2 linked regions of the Sporomusa termitida genome follow. The protein of the gene in region 2 interacts with the protein of the main gene of each other region in a pairwise test. Links are inferred from orthologs where the notes say so. Each region holds a gene or a part of one and is shown on either strand. Other genes may lie near its edges. The genes, in order: SPTER_RS09300 and def.

The links.
Region 1: the proteins of def (region 2) and SPTER_RS09300 interact in binary tests that used the Escherichia coli proteins (3 or more experiments, as listed by UniProt). The link is inferred for Sporomusa termitida from one-to-one orthologs.

Annotation. Positions count from the first base shown.
Region 1 is NZ_CP036259.1:2,023,409-2,031,267, reverse strand. Bases 3,026-5,866 are described here. They hold SPTER_RS09300 (aspartate-semialdehyde dehydrogenase), read right to left. Parts: upstream 5,042-5,866; coding sequence 4,010-5,041; downstream 3,026-4,009. Other genes in these bases: dapB (4-hydroxy-tetrahydrodipicolinate reductase), read right to left, coding at 5,084-5,866; dapG (aspartate kinase), read right to left, coding at 3,026-3,998. In the rest of the region: SPTER_RS09315 (ribonuclease J), read right to left, coding at 1-1,613; dapA (4-hydroxy-tetrahydrodipicolinate synthase), read right to left, coding at 1,881-2,762; more of dapG, read right to left, coding at 2,778-3,025; more of dapB, read right to left, coding at 5,867-5,878; SPTER_RS09290 (general stress protein), read right to left, coding at 6,270-6,932; SPTER_RS09285 (YlmC/YmxH family sporulation protein), read right to left, coding at 6,998-7,273; SPTER_RS09280 (hypothetical protein), read right to left, coding at 7,282-7,602.
Region 2 is NZ_CP036259.1:2,140,562-2,148,533, forward strand. Bases 2,319-5,272 are described here. They hold def (peptide deformylase), read right to left. Parts: upstream 4,045-5,272; coding sequence 3,592-4,044; downstream 2,319-3,591. Other genes in these bases: SPTER_RS09880 (DUF116 domain-containing protein), read right to left, coding at 2,319-2,633; fmt (methionyl-tRNA formyltransferase), read right to left, coding at 2,646-3,587; priA (primosomal protein N'), read right to left, coding at 4,115-5,272. Also shown: dual-specificity RNA methyltransferase RlmN, read right to left, coding at 1-465; 16S rRNA (cytosine(967)-C(5))-methyltransferase RsmB, read right to left, coding at 479-1,837; more of SPTER_RS09880, read right to left, coding at 1,866-2,318; more of priA, read right to left, coding at 5,273-6,538; SPTER_RS25635 (hypothetical protein), read right to left, coding at 6,618-6,752; SPTER_RS09900 (heavy-metal-associated domain-containing protein), read right to left, coding at 6,765-6,992; metK (methionine adenosyltransferase), read right to left, coding at 7,065-7,972. UniProt on the Escherichia coli protein: Removes the formyl group from the N-terminal Met of newly synthesized proteins. Requires at least a dipeptide for an efficient rate of reaction. N-terminal L-methionine is a prerequisite for activity but the enzyme has broad specificity at other positions.

The sequences.
Region 1 (7,859 bases), 120 kb from region 2 along the record:
TCCATAATGATAGGCAGAATCATCGGCCGCCGGCGTGTGCGTTCATATAAATATTTGCCCAGGGTATCACGGACATTGGACTTAATTGCTGCCCATTCGGTAATATTATTGAGCTCGCATTTTTCCAGGGCCTGTTTAACCCGCTCCTTGGCATCCTCCATCAGCTGCTCAGACTCACGGACATAAACAAAACCGCGGGATACAATGTCCGGACCGGCAGCTACCTGACCGCGCTGCTTATCCATCGTGACCACAATAATAAGGATGCCGTCCTGCGACAGCTGCCGGCGGTCCCGCAGGACGATATTCCCCACATCGCCAACCCCCAGGCCATCCACCAGGACATTGCCTGAGGTTACCTTGCCGGTTACAGCGCCCTTGTCGGCAGTAAATTCCAGAACCTGGCCATTTTCGGCAACAAAAATATTTTCCTTGGCCATACCTAAGGACTGGGCCAGTTTAGAATGCTTAATCAAATGCCGGTATTCGCCATGTACGGGGATAAAGAACTTCGGCCGCAGCAGATTGTGCATCAGCTTAAGCTCTTCCTGGCTGGCATGCCCGGATACGTGGATGCCGGAGGTGGATTCATAAACAACCTCGGCGCCCTGCCGGAAAAGAAAGTCAATCGTCCGTGATACCAGCTTCTCGTTGCCGGGTATCGGCGTGGCCGAGATAATTACGGTGTCCCCCGGAATAATCTCAACTTTTTTATGATCCGACATAGCCATCCGAGTGAGTGCCGACATGGGTTCACCTTGGCTGCCTGTTGTTAAAATAACGATGCCTGATGAGGGATAATTGTTAATTTCGTCAATATCAACAATAACGCCCTCGGGAATATTTAAATAGCCAAGTTCTAAGGCGATCGTAACAACATTCACCATACTCCGGCCCAGGATGGCCACCCGGCGCCGGTATTTGCAGGCAGTGTCAATTGCCTGTTGAATCCGGTGAATATTGGATGAGAATGAGGCAATAATAATTCGTTCCCGGGCATTGCGAAAGGCATCATCAAAGGTAACGCCCACTGATTTCTCACTTGGCGTATAGCCGGGCCGCTCGGCGTTCGTACTGTCTGCCAGCAGCACCAGCACCCCCTGGTCGCCTAATTCGGCAAATTTGTGAAAATCAGTGACTTTACCGTCAACCGGTGTTTGATCAAGTTTAAAATCTCCTGTATGGACAATGACACCTACAGGCGTTTTAATTGATAAAGCCACCGAATCGGCGATGCTATGGCTTACCCGGATAAAGCCAATGGAAAAATGGCCGATTTGAATCTGATCCCCTGACTTAACAGCATGCAGGTTGCTGGCTGAAACATTGTTTTCCTTCAGGCGTCCCTCTAAGATCCCCAGCGTCAAGCGAGTTCCGTATACGGGAACGCTAAGCTGTTTTAACACATATGGCAAAGCACCAATATGGTCTTCATGCCCATGGGTTAAGACAATAGCCTTGACTAACTCACGGTTGTCCAACAGATAGCTGATATCGGGAATTACCAGATCAATGCCCAGCATGTCATCTTCCGGAAACATTAACCCTGCATCAACTACAATGATCTCATCACCATAACGGATTACCGTCATATTCTTGCCGATCTCCCCCATCCCGCCCAGAGGGATAATCTGTACCTTGCCTGGTTGTCGAGCCAAAAAAACATACACCTCCAAAAATATTAGTCAATTAAGTTGTAACTGCCCGTTCATTTAAGCACATCACTAGAAACCGGCCGTCCTGTCCACTTGTGAATAATTATAACCTATTTAGTATTCGCTGACAACAAGTGGTCTACTCGCTCTTAAATATTATATGCAAAACCTGCCTCCACATACAAAAAAAACCGGTAGCTCGCGCTACCGGTAACCGTTAAATAATTATAACACGCCTAATGCTTGCATGACCTTTGTAAGCTGCGCCGTTTCACCGGCAGTGGGCGGTACTAACGGCAGTCTTACCGGGCCGGCTTTGATACCGATCAGGTTAACCGCCTCTTTGATCGGAATGGGATTGGTGGTAACAAATATCACCCGGAAGAAAGGCAGGAGTTCCAGATGCAGGTCCTTAGCCTTGGCCATATCCCCGGCGTAAAAAGCGTTTACCATGGCCTGCATACGGCTGCCGACAATATGAGCGGCCACACTGATAACCCCCTGGCCGCCCACCGCCAGCACCGGCAGAGTCAGGGTATCATCACCGCTATATACTAAAAAGTCCTCAGGGGTAATACGAATGATTTCAGAAATTTGCTCCAAACTGCCGCTGGCTTCTTTTACAGCAGCAATATTCTCCAGTTCAGCCAGGCGGGCGATCGTGTCCGGCAAGATATTGGAACTCGTGCGTCCCGGTACATTATACACAATCAGTGGTAAGGTTGTGGACTCGGCTATCGCCCGGAAATGCTGGAATAACCCCTCCTGGGGCGGTTTGTTGTAATAGGGAGCAACGACCATGGCGCCATGGACGCCGGTTTGCTCGGCAAATTTAGTCAGTTCAACAGAGTCTCTGGTATCATTGGTACCTGTACCGGCAATGATTGTGGCCCTGTCGCCCACAGCCTCAAGTACAGCCGTATAAAGTTTAATTTTCTCATCTTTAGTCAGGGTTGCCGCTTCACCGGTACTGCCGGTGACAACAAGACCGTCTGAACCATTGTTTACAAGGTATTGAGCCAATTTAACAGCTTCACCATAATTAACACTGCCATCATTGTTAAACGGGGTTACCATAGCAGTTAAAATCCGCCCGAAATGCCTCATCAAACTCTCTCCTTCTTAATTTGATAAACCAAACTTCTCATGAAGTGATTTAACCGCCGCACCAACATCATTTTGCGGGACAAGTGCCGAGATGGAGGTATGAGAGTCTACGGTCTGAAGAATAGCGATTGTGTTATTTGATAATGCTTCGATAAAATTTGCCATCACACCGGGAACCTCACGCATGCCGCCGCCAACTACCGATACTTTGGCACAGTTCGCCAGGACTTCAATCTGATAGCCTTGCTGTTTCAGTTTCTCTGCCGCCTTATCCGTATGGTCGGCATTAATGGTAAACATAATTTGTCCGGGATGGACGTTAATCAGATCAACACTGATATCACTGTCAGCAAGCGTTTTAAATACTTTGTAACTGGCATCACTGGCCGTCGTTCCCGCTAGCTGCACCTTTATCTGAACCAGATTCGTCAGATAGGTTACTCCTGTTGCCACCCGGTCGATCACAACCGCATTACTGATATCCTCTTTGGCAATATTGGTAATTAACGTACCCGGTGCATCAGAAAAAGTCGATTTTACCACAAGCGGGATATTCTTCTGCATAGCAATCTCCACCGCCCGGGGATGAATGACCTTAGCCCCCTGATGGGCCAGCTGACATACCTCGGCATAGCTTATACAGTCAAGAATCCTGGCATTATCAACAATTCTCGGGTCGGCCGTCATAATGCCGTCAACATCTGTATATATTTCCACAAGCTCGGCATTGAGCGCTGCGCCCAGAACGGAAGCGGTCGTGTCACTGCCGCCCCGCCCCAGGGTGGTAAATTCGCCTTCATTGGTCATGCCCTGAAAACCGCAGACAACAGGAACTTTACCCTGCCGCAAGAGGCAAATGATACGGGCCGGATCACTTTTTAGAATCCTGGCATTATTAAAGTTTGCATCAGTCACAATACCTGCATTCCCGCCTGTCAGCATAACGGCCTCCAGGCCGGCGGCCTGCAGGGTTCCAGCCATGACGACCGCTGAAATCATCTCGCCGCAGTACATAATCTGATCAAGCTCACGGGCCGCAATCTGTTTAAAGGCTGATTGAGCAATGCCGATCAAGGTGTCTGTTGCATAGGGGGCACCCTTGCGTCCCATGGCCGATACGACTACCACCGGACTGAAGCCTTGCTCGCGGGCGCGCTTAACTTTATGCAAAACCAGTTCCCGTACTTCGGGTGACGCAACCGATGTCCCCCCGAACTTCTGGACGATTATCCGCATTTTTTTACACCTCAAATTAAATTATGCTCAGCCATGTACTCAGCAATCTGCACAGCGTTTAAGGCCGCACCTTTTCGGATTTGATCGCCTACTACCCACATATTTAATCCGTGAGGCACAGTTTTGTCGGCCCGGATCCGGCCCACAAACACTTCATTTTTATCTGAAGTGTATAAAGGCATCGGATATACCATTTCTGCCGGATCATCCTGGACTATCACCCCGGGGAAACCGGCCAGTAATTGTTTAGCTTCTTTAGGCGACAGCGGTCCGTCAAGCTCTATGTTCACTGATTCCGCATGACTGCGGTATACCGGCACCCGTACCGTCGTAGCCGTGATGCCGATGGTATAGTCATTCAAAATTTTATGGGTTTCATGGACCATTTTCATTTCTTCTTTGGTGTAATCGTCATCGACAAATACGTCAATCTGCGGCAGCAGGTTAAAGGCAATCTGGTAGTGCTTAGGCAGGCTGGCACCGGGCAGAATATTGGCCTCAACCGGCCGGTCCGCCAAAAGTGCGGTTACCTGATTTGTCAGTTCGTCGATGGCTTCTTTGCCGGCCCCGGAAACGGCCTGATAGGTGGAAACAACTATGCGCTTGATTTTGACAGCATTATAGATTGGCTTCAGCGCCATTACCATAATAATTGTGGAACAGTTTGGATTAGCAATAATGCCTTTATGCTGCCTGATCGCCTCAGGATTAACCTCAGGCACTACCAGCGGGACTTCCGGGTCCATCCGGAAGGCACTGGAGTTATCAATAACAACGGCACCGTGTTTGACTGCCGCCGGTGCTAAGGCCTTGCTGGTCGAACCACCGGCAAACAGGGCAATTTGCACATCTTTAAAAGACTCGGGCTTAGCTGCTTCAACTATGTAATCCTTGCCCATAAAATGAATGACCTTGCCGGCCGAGCGCTCCGAGGCCAGCAGCTTTAATTCATTAAACGGAAAATTCCGCTCTTCGATCAGCTTCAGAAATTCCTGGCCAACAGCCCCTGTTGCTCCTAAAATTGCTACATTATATTTTTTCATTTCAACAACTCCCCCATATGTTTGGCGTTATCATGCGCACCTTTACCCCACTATATCCTCAAGGCCATAAGTCAGCCCGTCAACAGTAAGCACTTTTTTACAGGCCAGTATCACACCCGGCATAAATGACTCCCGTGATATTGAGTCATGACGAATCGTGAGCGTTTGACCCAGGCCGCCGAAAATAACCTCCTGATGCGCCACATAGCCCGGCAGGCGGACACTATGCAGCCTGATCCCGGCCAGATCGCCGCCCCGGGCTCCTGTCAGCTTTTCGATCTCCGCCGGATGACCCTGGCGCAGTTCCCCCCTGACCTTGGTAATAAGTTCAGCAGTTTTAAGGGCCGTACCGGAAGGAGCATCCAGTTTCTGGTCATGATGCCTTTCAATGATCTCAACATGGGGCAGGTATTTTGCTGCCTGCTGCGATAATTTCATCATCAAAATAGCGCCAATGGCAAAATTAGGGGCAATAATTGCATTAACCTTGGCTGCCGCACACAGCCGGCGGGCCTCATCTAAATCAGCCGCCGCCAGGCCGGTAGTGCCGACGACAGGACATACCCCGTGTTTTATTGCGACTCTGATATTGTTCATGACCGATTGGGGGTTGGTAAAATCCACCATTACCTGGGGATTCGTTTCACTAATAACTGTTGCCAGGTCCTTGCCGACAGTCACCCCGGTCTTGCCGGCCCCCATGAGCTCCCCCGCATCGGCAAAATCAGAATGTATATCCACTGCCCCCACTAAACGCAAGTGCTCATCCTGATATACGGCCCGCAGGACCTCCCGGCCCATTTTACCGTAAGCGCCACAAACCATTACCCTAATCAAGCGCTATCCACCTCCTGTTAATAAGAAAAGCAGCCGGTGAGCGCTTCTCGCCGGCTGCCATATGGCAACGTTTTCTGACAATAGGAAAATATAATATATCCTCCCTAATCAGATGAGATAGCACTCCACCAAGTAATGGTGACAGTCTTAAACCTGTTTGATATAAGACCAATAAGTAGACCCGGCAGTCTATCTTACTTCGGCGGTCGCCCCTTTCCTTTCAGGTCAATGATGCCACTCTTACTGAAAGTACTCTTAACTCCCGCACCTCTACTTCATCCTGTACAGGATGTTGCTTATTCATTTTATACACATTTTATAATAAAGGTTCCAGTATTGTCAATAAATATTGAAAGCTGCACTCCTTTCAGACAACAGAGAACCAGTCTGATTATTTTAAGGCGTGGGTTTCCACATCCTTAGCCCCGTTTTGGCGGAGGATCTGAGCCGCCTGATTAACCTTAGCCGCGTCAGAGCGGATGATGGCGAGAATTCCGCCTTGGGCAACCTGCTGCTCATAGCGTTTGCCCGCTTCGGCCGGAATGCCCCAGTCAATCAAACCACCGGCAATACCGCCGGCGACAGCGCCGCTTAAGGCCGCGGCAATCGGGCCGGCTGCCAGGATTGGTCCCACACCGGGAATAGCCAGCGCACCTGCACCTAACAGCAAGCCGCCAATACCGCCTAAAGTCCCGCCCGTCAGCGCCCCGTCGGTAATATCATCCTCAAAATATTCGCTCCCCTGCTGGTTTTGCTTGCTTTTTTTGTCTTTGGAAACAATATTGATTTCTTCTGTTGTAAACCCCTGGGCTCTCAGGGCACTAACACCTTTTTCCGCATCAGCGCGGGAATTAAATACGCCAATTACGCTTTTAATGCCTTGTCCACCGGATTGCATGGTTGCCTGTTGAGTATTAGACGCAGTACTTGCACTTGCTGCCTGAGGCTGGGCATTGGAATAGTTATTAACCAAGGCGTTGCCTGCCTGACCTTCAGTTTGCGCCATTGTCTGATTCACCGTATTGTCCTGATTGTTATTACTGGTTGTCGTCATTGTAAAACCTCCTAACAATAGTCTGATATTCAGCCTACTGTTAGGTTTAACCAGCACTGGATTTTTTATTCCCGGTCAAATCTTGAATACATACGATCATAGGCATTATTTAGATCAACAATAACAACCTCGTCGCCAATACGCCTGATCGCATGCCAGGGAATTGTTGTGATTTGATTATCGCTTAAAAACTGAAAAACGGTTTTATGCTTTGGCAGTATCAAGCCGCTGATTGCGCCGGTACGACTGTCAAAAGCCAGGTCACATTCACTAATCGTACCCAAACGGGTACCATCGCCTAAATTTATCACTTCTTTACCCGTCATTTCACTGATTCGCATCTAGCCACCTACTTCTTTTGAAATAATTTACTAATAGCCGGCTGAATCACTGCTATCCCAATCGCCGTCATTGCCAGTGGGTCAAAAGACAATATGCTTACTGTAATCCGTTCCGGCATTTCAAGTTTTAAAAAGGAAACAATCATAACCATCGACAGATAAACACCGCCGGCAGTAGCTACCAATTCCTGCACAGCAATGGAAAACGGCGATGGCCGCGGCTCAACCTGCGGCAGGTTGTCTAATGCCAGGCGGCAGTGGCAGACCCGCAGCCAGATTGACCACATAATAGCCAGGATAATCACTACTAAAATTGCCCACGTATACAAAGAACCACCCCTTAAGCTGCTTCTACCAATGTATATGCAGCTTACAAGAGAATATGAAAAAAATTAAGAAAAACCGCTATCGCGGTCCTTTGGCTTTGCACACGTCAGTTGATCTGGAATGCAAGGGCAGTGCCTTACTTTTGTCATTGCCACAAAAGTAAGCAAAAAGTCTTGGCCCAGAGCCTCCAAAAGCTGAAAAGCCGGGCGATATTCCTAAAATCCGCAAACTCGCTACGCGCTCAAACAGTGCGGATTTC
Region 2 (7,972 bases):
ATGCCCTGCCGGTTGCAATAATTGTTCAATATATAATACCTGGGCCAGGATCTCGCCGCCAGTAAGGTTTCTGGCCAGACCTCCCAGGGTTGAGGCACAGAAAGAACAGCCCATGGCACAGCCTACCTGGGTGGAAATGCAGACACTATTGCCGTAGTGCTGACGCAGGAGCACAGTTTCCACTGCCATACCATCCGTAAATGCCAGTAAAAACTTGCTGGTTTTACCGTCGCCGGCATGCTGGGCTGCCTGCTCATTAAGCTGCATAATGGTGAAGTTGTCCGCAAGCTTGGCGCGTTGGTCTTTGGCAAGATTGGTCATTGCCGCAAACTCACGTACACCGTGTTTATAAATCCACTCAACGATTTGTTGGCCCCGGTACTTCTCCAGGCCCAGTGGTTTTATCACCGCCGCCGTTTCAGCGGCCGTGAGGCCAAATAATTCAGTTTTTGCCGGAGCTGTCATAATTGATACCGCCTTAATTCTGCCGTCTCATACGGGCTATAAAAAAACCGTCCACACCGTCGGTGTGCGGCCAAAGCTGCAACATGGTGGCAGGTCGTTTTTTCCCTGGCAGGTATTGACCTGTTGTTTCCAGGCTGAACTGAGGCTGAACCTGGAGAAAGGCCTGAACAATATCCTGGTTTTCTTCCGGCTCGGTCGTGCAGGTGCTATAGACCAATACACCACCTGGTTTTACACACCGGGCGGCACTGGCGAGAATTGCGGACTGCAACCTGGGCAGATCCTGTAAAATATCTTCTGTTTTGCGCCAGCGGGAATCAGGTTTGCGCCTTAAGACCCCCAGGCCGGAGCACGGGGCATCGACAAGGACCCTGTCAGCCTTAAGCGGATACATACTGTCTAAATTGACAGCGTCGAGTGCCCTTGTTTCAATATTGGTTAAGCCCAGACGGCTGGCGTTTTCCCGTGTCAAAGCCAGCTTGTGTTCATAAATATCAGTAGATAAAACCTTACCGGTGTTATTCATCAGGGCGGCAATATGAGTGGTTTTACCACCGGGAGCCCCGCAGGCATCAATGATAAATTCACCCGGCTGAGGATCGAGAATATGGGCCACCACCATGGAGCTTTCATCCTGTACCTGGAAAAGCCCTGCCCGCAATGAGGCCAGGGTGTTCAGGCCCGGATGCCCATAGCATATAATACCTTCCGGGGCCCAGTCTGAAAGCTCGCAGGTTACCCCCTCGTCTGTTAACCGCTGCAGGAGCTCAGGGCGGCTGGTCTTAACTGTATTAGTGCGGATTGACAGGGGCGGTGTGGTATTATTAAGTTGGCATAACTCCTGACAGGCGGCGGCACCCAGACGCGCAACCCAGCGTGTAATCAGCCATTCAGGGTGAAAATATTTTAGTGCCAGGTATTGCACCGGCTGTTTATCCGGGTCGGGATATACTATTTTCTCCGGGCTGCGGGCAGCATTTCTCAGCACGCCGTTGACAAATTTAACGGTACCGGCATGTCCGTACTTTTTGGTTAGTTCAACTGCCTGGTTGCAGGCGGCGGAAGCCGGTACTTTTTCCAAAAAAAATAACTGATACATACCTAAACGCAGGATATTTCTAATAACAGGCGCCACTTTCGTAAGCGGGCGGCTCAGGTAGCTGCTGAGCATCCAGTCCAAAGTAGCTCCGGCTTTGACGGTACCATAAACCAATTCAGTGATAAATCGCCGGTCCTGATCGGAAAGCTGCCCCTGGGACAGCTGACGGTTTATTTCGCGGTTCAGGGCAATGTTGGCGTAAGCACCGTTAGTCTCTATGTCATTAATTACTTTTAGAGCGATTTCCCTGGCGTCATTTTTTTTTGTAGTCATATAGAGCCACCATCTTTAAAATTTATTGCTAAGTGCTTTTTATAAAGCTTTGAATAACCTCTTCCACTTTCTTAAGATCAACCCGTGTATTGCAGCAGGGCCCAAAAGGCCGGCTGTTGAGAACGCCAATAACCGGCAGGGGGAATACATCCTGGATACCGCTTGTCAGATCGCGTTCACAGGCAATGGCCAGGACTGCGTGCGGCCGAATGCTTTTGATCACCTTTCTGGCTAAGGTACCGCCGGTCACAACCGCCAGATGGGCGCCATAGCGATTGGCCAGTGTTACCAGATCACCAATTTGACATTGGCCGCAGTGATGGCAGTTGGACACATCGCGGGTTATTTTATGCGGGCAAGCCTCCTGCTGCAGGCAGTGCGGTGTCATAATCAGCAGTTTGGACGGTTGTACTTTTATATTCTTCTGCTTGATTAAATGGTTGCTGACCTCAATAAAAGAGCGTTCGATCCGTTCTTTGTCGACATCAAACAATTTGCCCAGGCAAATAGCGATCGGAAATAAGAGATTAATAGCTGACCAGGCCAATCCCTGAAAGATGCCCAAAGTCCTAAACCCCAGGATCGCCAGCAGGATACCGGCCACACCACAGACAGCAGCCAGAATAACTGCTGCTAACAATGTGCCAAGCAGCAGGGGCAAATAGCTGCTGATATTGGTTAAACCTGGCAGGCTGACAACCCACAACCCGTAACTAGATATGACTGCCAGCAGCAGGCTAATGAGGATAAGCACTAAAAAAAGCCGTTTGCGGGGCCTGTGTACAATATCAATCATAATAGCCACCTTCTATTCAAATAGGTTGCCTACAGTAAGGCAATAGCCGCAAACACAGTCGCTGGCCTTCATTCGCCGCTTTGATGCCGGCTGCACTTCCTGTAGTTCGATCAGGCCCTGGCCGGTTTCGACAACAAGCCCGGTTTTGGTTATCTGCACAACCCGTCCAGGCTCTGTACAGGTCTGTGTCTCGCTATGAACATTAGTCTGCCAAATTTTCATTGTTTTATTTTGCAGGATGCAGTAGGCACCGGGCCAGGGATTAAGTCCGCGCACCAGATTATGGATGGCAACAGCCGGCTGGTGCCAGTCAATGCGTTCGGTATCCCGGTCAAGCATACGCGCGTAGGTGGAATCTGCCTCAACCTGCGGGGTCCGCGGCGCCTGGCCGGCCGCTAAGTGCTGCAGTGTGTCCGCCAGCACGGTAGCGCCTAAGTCACGAAGTTTGTCATGGAGACTGCCGGTTGTATCGGTTGGCAGAATTGGCAGCTCGGCTTTAAAAATTATATCGCCTGTGTCCATGCCGGTATCCATGTGCATCGTGGTAATCCCGGTTTTGGTTTCGCCATTGATGATGGCCCAATGAATGGGGGCTGATCCCCGGTATTTGGGTAATAATGAAGCATGCACATTAATGCAGCCATGGGCCGGCAGCGCTAATATCCGCGAGGGCAGAAGCTGGCCAAAAGCAACAACAATGATGACATCCGGAGCAAGTGCCTTTAGCTGGTTATAAAATTGATCGGTCTTAATCGTTTCAGGCTGCAAAACCGGTAATTTGTAGGTCAGTGCCGCTTCTTTAACAGGTGAATAAGCAAGTTTTTGGCCGCGGCCTTTGGGGCGGTCAGGCTGGGTAACAACAGCGGCTACCGGAAACTCTTCTTTGATAAGCATTGTTAAACAGGGGACGGCAAAATCCGGCGTTCCCATAAATACTACACGTAATTTACCCATTCTATTACCCCTTACGCATGGTTTTGGCTAACTCAATGAACAAAATGCCATCAAGATGGTCTATTTCGTGCTGGAGGGCACGGGCCAGCAGACCTGAGCCGTTAATCTGAATCTTTTTGCCGCTCCTGTTGATAGCCTCTACAGTAACGGTGGCATAGCGTTCAACCTCACCGCACATGCCAGGAACACTTAAGCACCCCTCGGTACCGCTTTCGCAGCCTTCTTTGGCAACAATTACCGGGTTGATGAGTTCGATCAGACCATCACCCACGTCGATGACAACGAGGCGCCGGGATACTCCCACCTGCGGTGCCGCTAACCCCACGCCATCGGCAGCATACATGGTTTCTGCCATATCGTTAAGTAAGTTTCTGATTTTACGGTCAATTTTATCAACAGGCACTGCCAATTCTTTTAATATCTTGTCGCCTGCTTTTCTAATCTCCATTACCGCCAACGTATTTACCTCCTCTTACACAAACCCATTAAAAAAATTTTACCATAATTTCGTTTGCCGCGAAAGGTGACTAAAGGACATTTATAGGGTCAATGTCAACGATGATATCACGACGGCTGGCCAGGCCTAAGCCTGCCAGCTGTTTGGCCACAGTGGGCAGCTCCTGGGTTTTTATGAGGATATTCACCCGGAAGATATCTTTTATTTTATTCACGGAGGCCGGAAACGGACCAATAACGGCAGCGTCTGCCAACCCCGGCGCTTGTGTAAGATCTGCGGCCAGTTGGTTGGCATTGCGGTGAACGGTTATTTCATCAGCCCCGTGAACGGTTATTTTCACCAGATTAGCATATGGCGGATAGTGTAACTGGCGGCGGAAGGTAATTTCGTGCTGATAAAAAGCCTGGTAATTGTGACCGGCACCGGCGATAATCGCATAGTGTTCAGGATTATAGGTCTGCATAACCACCCGGCCGGATTTTTTGCCGCGGCCGGCCCGGCCGGCCGCCTGCGTCAGCAGGGCAAAGGTTTTTTCGGCGGCCCGAAAGTCGGGCAGATTCAGGGCTGTATCGGCAGAGATGATGCCAACTGCAGTAACGTTGGGGATATCATGGCCTTTGGCCACCATCTGCGTGCCCAGGAGAATGTCATAGGTGCCGGCGGCGAAAGCCGACAATATTTTGTCATGCGCCATTTTGCCGCCGGTGGTGTCCTGATCCATGCGAATGATTCTGGCGGCCGGAAAGGCGGCCGCCAGCGCTTCTTCCACCTTTTGCGTGCCGGCGCCGAAATAGCGAATATAGCGGCTGCTGCATACCGGACAAATATCCGGCACTGTGTGGCGCTCACGGCAGTAGTGGCAGCGCAATACCGTGGCTGAGGCATGATAAACCAGGGCAATGTCGCAATGCGGGCATTTGAGTACATGGCCGCATTCACGGCACAGCACAAAGGTCGAGTAACCGCGCCGGTTCAGCAGGATGACAGCCTGTTCCTGCCTGGCCAGTATTTCAGTCAGCATATCCTTCAGGGCCTGGGAGATAACACTGCGCCGGCCTTGGGCCAGTTCCTGGCGCATATCAACAACTGTAACCTCAGGCATCGGTGTATTATCGACCCGCTGATTCATTGGGATAAACACGTGGTCTCCCTGCCGGGCTTTGTAATAGGTCTCAACCGCAGGTGTGGCACTGCCAAGCACCACAACCGCCCCGGCCAGTCTGGCTCTGGCTAATGCGACCTCCCGGGCATGATAGCGGGGCGTTTCTTCCTGCTTATAAGTAAATTCATGCTCTTCATCAATAATGATCAGGCCTAGCTGACCGGCCGGGGCAAATAAGGCCGACCGGGCGCCGATGACAATGCCTGCCTGGCCGGCCTGCAGACGGCGCCACGCATCATGCCGTTCGCCTACAGACAGTTTACTGTGCATGACCACGACATCTTCGCCGAAGGCTGCTTTAAACCGGGCTACAATCTGGCTTGTCAGCGCAATTTCAGGCACCAGTACGATCGCCTGCCGGTTAAGGCGCCTTGCCTCGGCAACGGCCCTGATATACACCAGGGTCTTGCCACTGCCGGTAACACCATGCACTAGGAAGGAGGTATGAAGGCCGGTGTTAATTGCCGGTATGATTAAACCGAGGGCATAGGCTTGCTCCGGTGTCAGGTTTACTGCCGGCGTCTGCAGACAGCCCCCGGCATAGCTGTTTCTGAATAAAGGCAGCTGCCGGGTTGTAATAAGGCCCTGTTCTGCCAGCTTTTTCACTGTGTCCTGCGTGATACTGAGACTACGCAGCTGGGCCGTGGTCAAATTCCCGGGCGCAGCCAGCAACGCGTTGAGCAGGCGGCGCTGAGCGGCCTTGTTTTTGGGGAGGGTTTGCTCAATCTGAGCAGCCGTTTCCCGGCTGACAGCCAGGTCAATAATGGTTGTCACACTGGCTTTGCCCCGTTTGCTGACAATATCGGCACTGATAATTAGTTTATGCTGTAAAAAGAATTTTATCATAGCCGCCGGGTCACTCGTCAGTTTGGCAAGGTCGGTCAGGGTGACAGGACCATGTTCATATATGTAGGTAAGCAGCGTCCGGAATTCTGCCGGCTTTTTGCTTAATAAAACAGCTGCCTGCTCAAAATCAACGCTGGCCGGGGCTTGATAGGCCTTCTGGGTTTTAATGCCCGACTGACCGGGGATAAATAAGCGCATGGCTTCGCTTAGTGAACACAGATAATAATCACTTAACCATCTGGCCGTGTTCAGCATATTACTGTCAAACCAGGGCACATGATCCAAAATCTCAAGAATTGATTTCAAGCCTTCGGTTTTTTCCGGTTCCAGGCTAATGATAAAACCTTCCACCTTACGGTTACCAAAAGGCACAAGCACCCGGCAACCTACCTGCACATTGGCTAAATGGGCCGGAATCGTATAAGAAAACGGTTTATCAAGGCTGCGGGCCGGAATGTTAACAATAACTTGAACAGTATTTGACATGTTTTCACCACTTATTACCGAATAAAGAGAAGGGGACTGTGCTAGTCCCCTTTTTAATTATTAAATAGATATTCGCTTTTTAATTGTCAAATACCTGCTGGCGGTTGTCCGGGTCATGAGCGGCCATTTCCCAGTCAACCCCAGTGTCCATTGGCAAACGTTTAAAAAAACGTTTAGTCCGGTGTCGGCGCAGCGGCGAAAAACGAAGCTTCATGATAAGCACTTCCTAACTCTGAATAGAGTAGCCAAGTGATTGCAACGTTTCCTCAATATAGCCGCTGGGGGTAACTGCTTCGTCATGAGTAACTGCAACCTGATGGGTGGTTAAGGACACCTTCACTGAGGAGACACCATAAAGATGGGACAAAGTATGCTCAATACGATCCCGGCAATGGTCGCCTTTCAGGCCGCCAACACGGTAGATGGATTGTTTGGTATTTTTCTGTGTAGCCAATGGAATACCTCCCTTGTTACTGAATTGAGTGTCCACAATTGTTAGTATTACCATTGGTCAATAATTAATTAGTTATAGATTGGCTTCTTTGCGCAGAATTTCCGCTTTGTCGGTCTGCTCCCAGGGCAGGCTGACATCAGTGCGGCCAAAATGACCATAGGCAGCAGTCTGACGGTAAAGCGGACGCCGGAGATTCAGGGATTTAATGATACCGGCCGGTCTTAAATCAAAATGCTTGTTGATGAGTTCAACTATTTTCGACTCGGAAATTTTAGCAGTACCGAACGTTTCCACCATAACCGAAACCGGCCGGGCAATGCCGATGGCATAGGCCAGCTGGATTTCGCATTTATCGGCTAAGCCGGCGGCAACTACATTTTTGGCAACATAACGGGCCGCATACGCCGCGGAACGGTCAACCTTTGTTGGGTCTTTGCCCGAAAAAGCGCCGCCGCCGTGCCGGGCCATGCCGCCATAAGTGTCGACAATGATTTTTCGGCCTGTTAAACCGGCATCGCCTTGCGGCCCGCCGACCACAAAACGACCGGTTGGGTTGATATAATATTTTGTTTTGGCATCCAATAGTTCTGCGGGCACGATCGGGACGACGACGGCGGCGATCAGATCCTTTTCAATTGTTTCCCGGTCTGCTTCCGGGCTGTGCTGAGTGGACACAACGATAGTATCAATACGCACCGGTTTGCCGTCTTCATACTCAACCGTAACCTGGGTCTTACCATCAGGACGGAGGTAACCGAGCTCACCGCTTTTACGGACCTCGGACAGCCTGCGCGCCAGCTTATGGGCTAAAGCGATTGGCAGCGGCATATATTCAGGCGTTTCGTTGGTCGCATAGCCGAACATCATCCCCTGGTCACCGGCACCAATTGCTTCAATGGCATCCATGGCGCCCTGTTTTGCTTCTAAGGCTTTGTCTACCCCCAGGGCAATGTCCGGCGATTGTTCATCGATCGAGATTA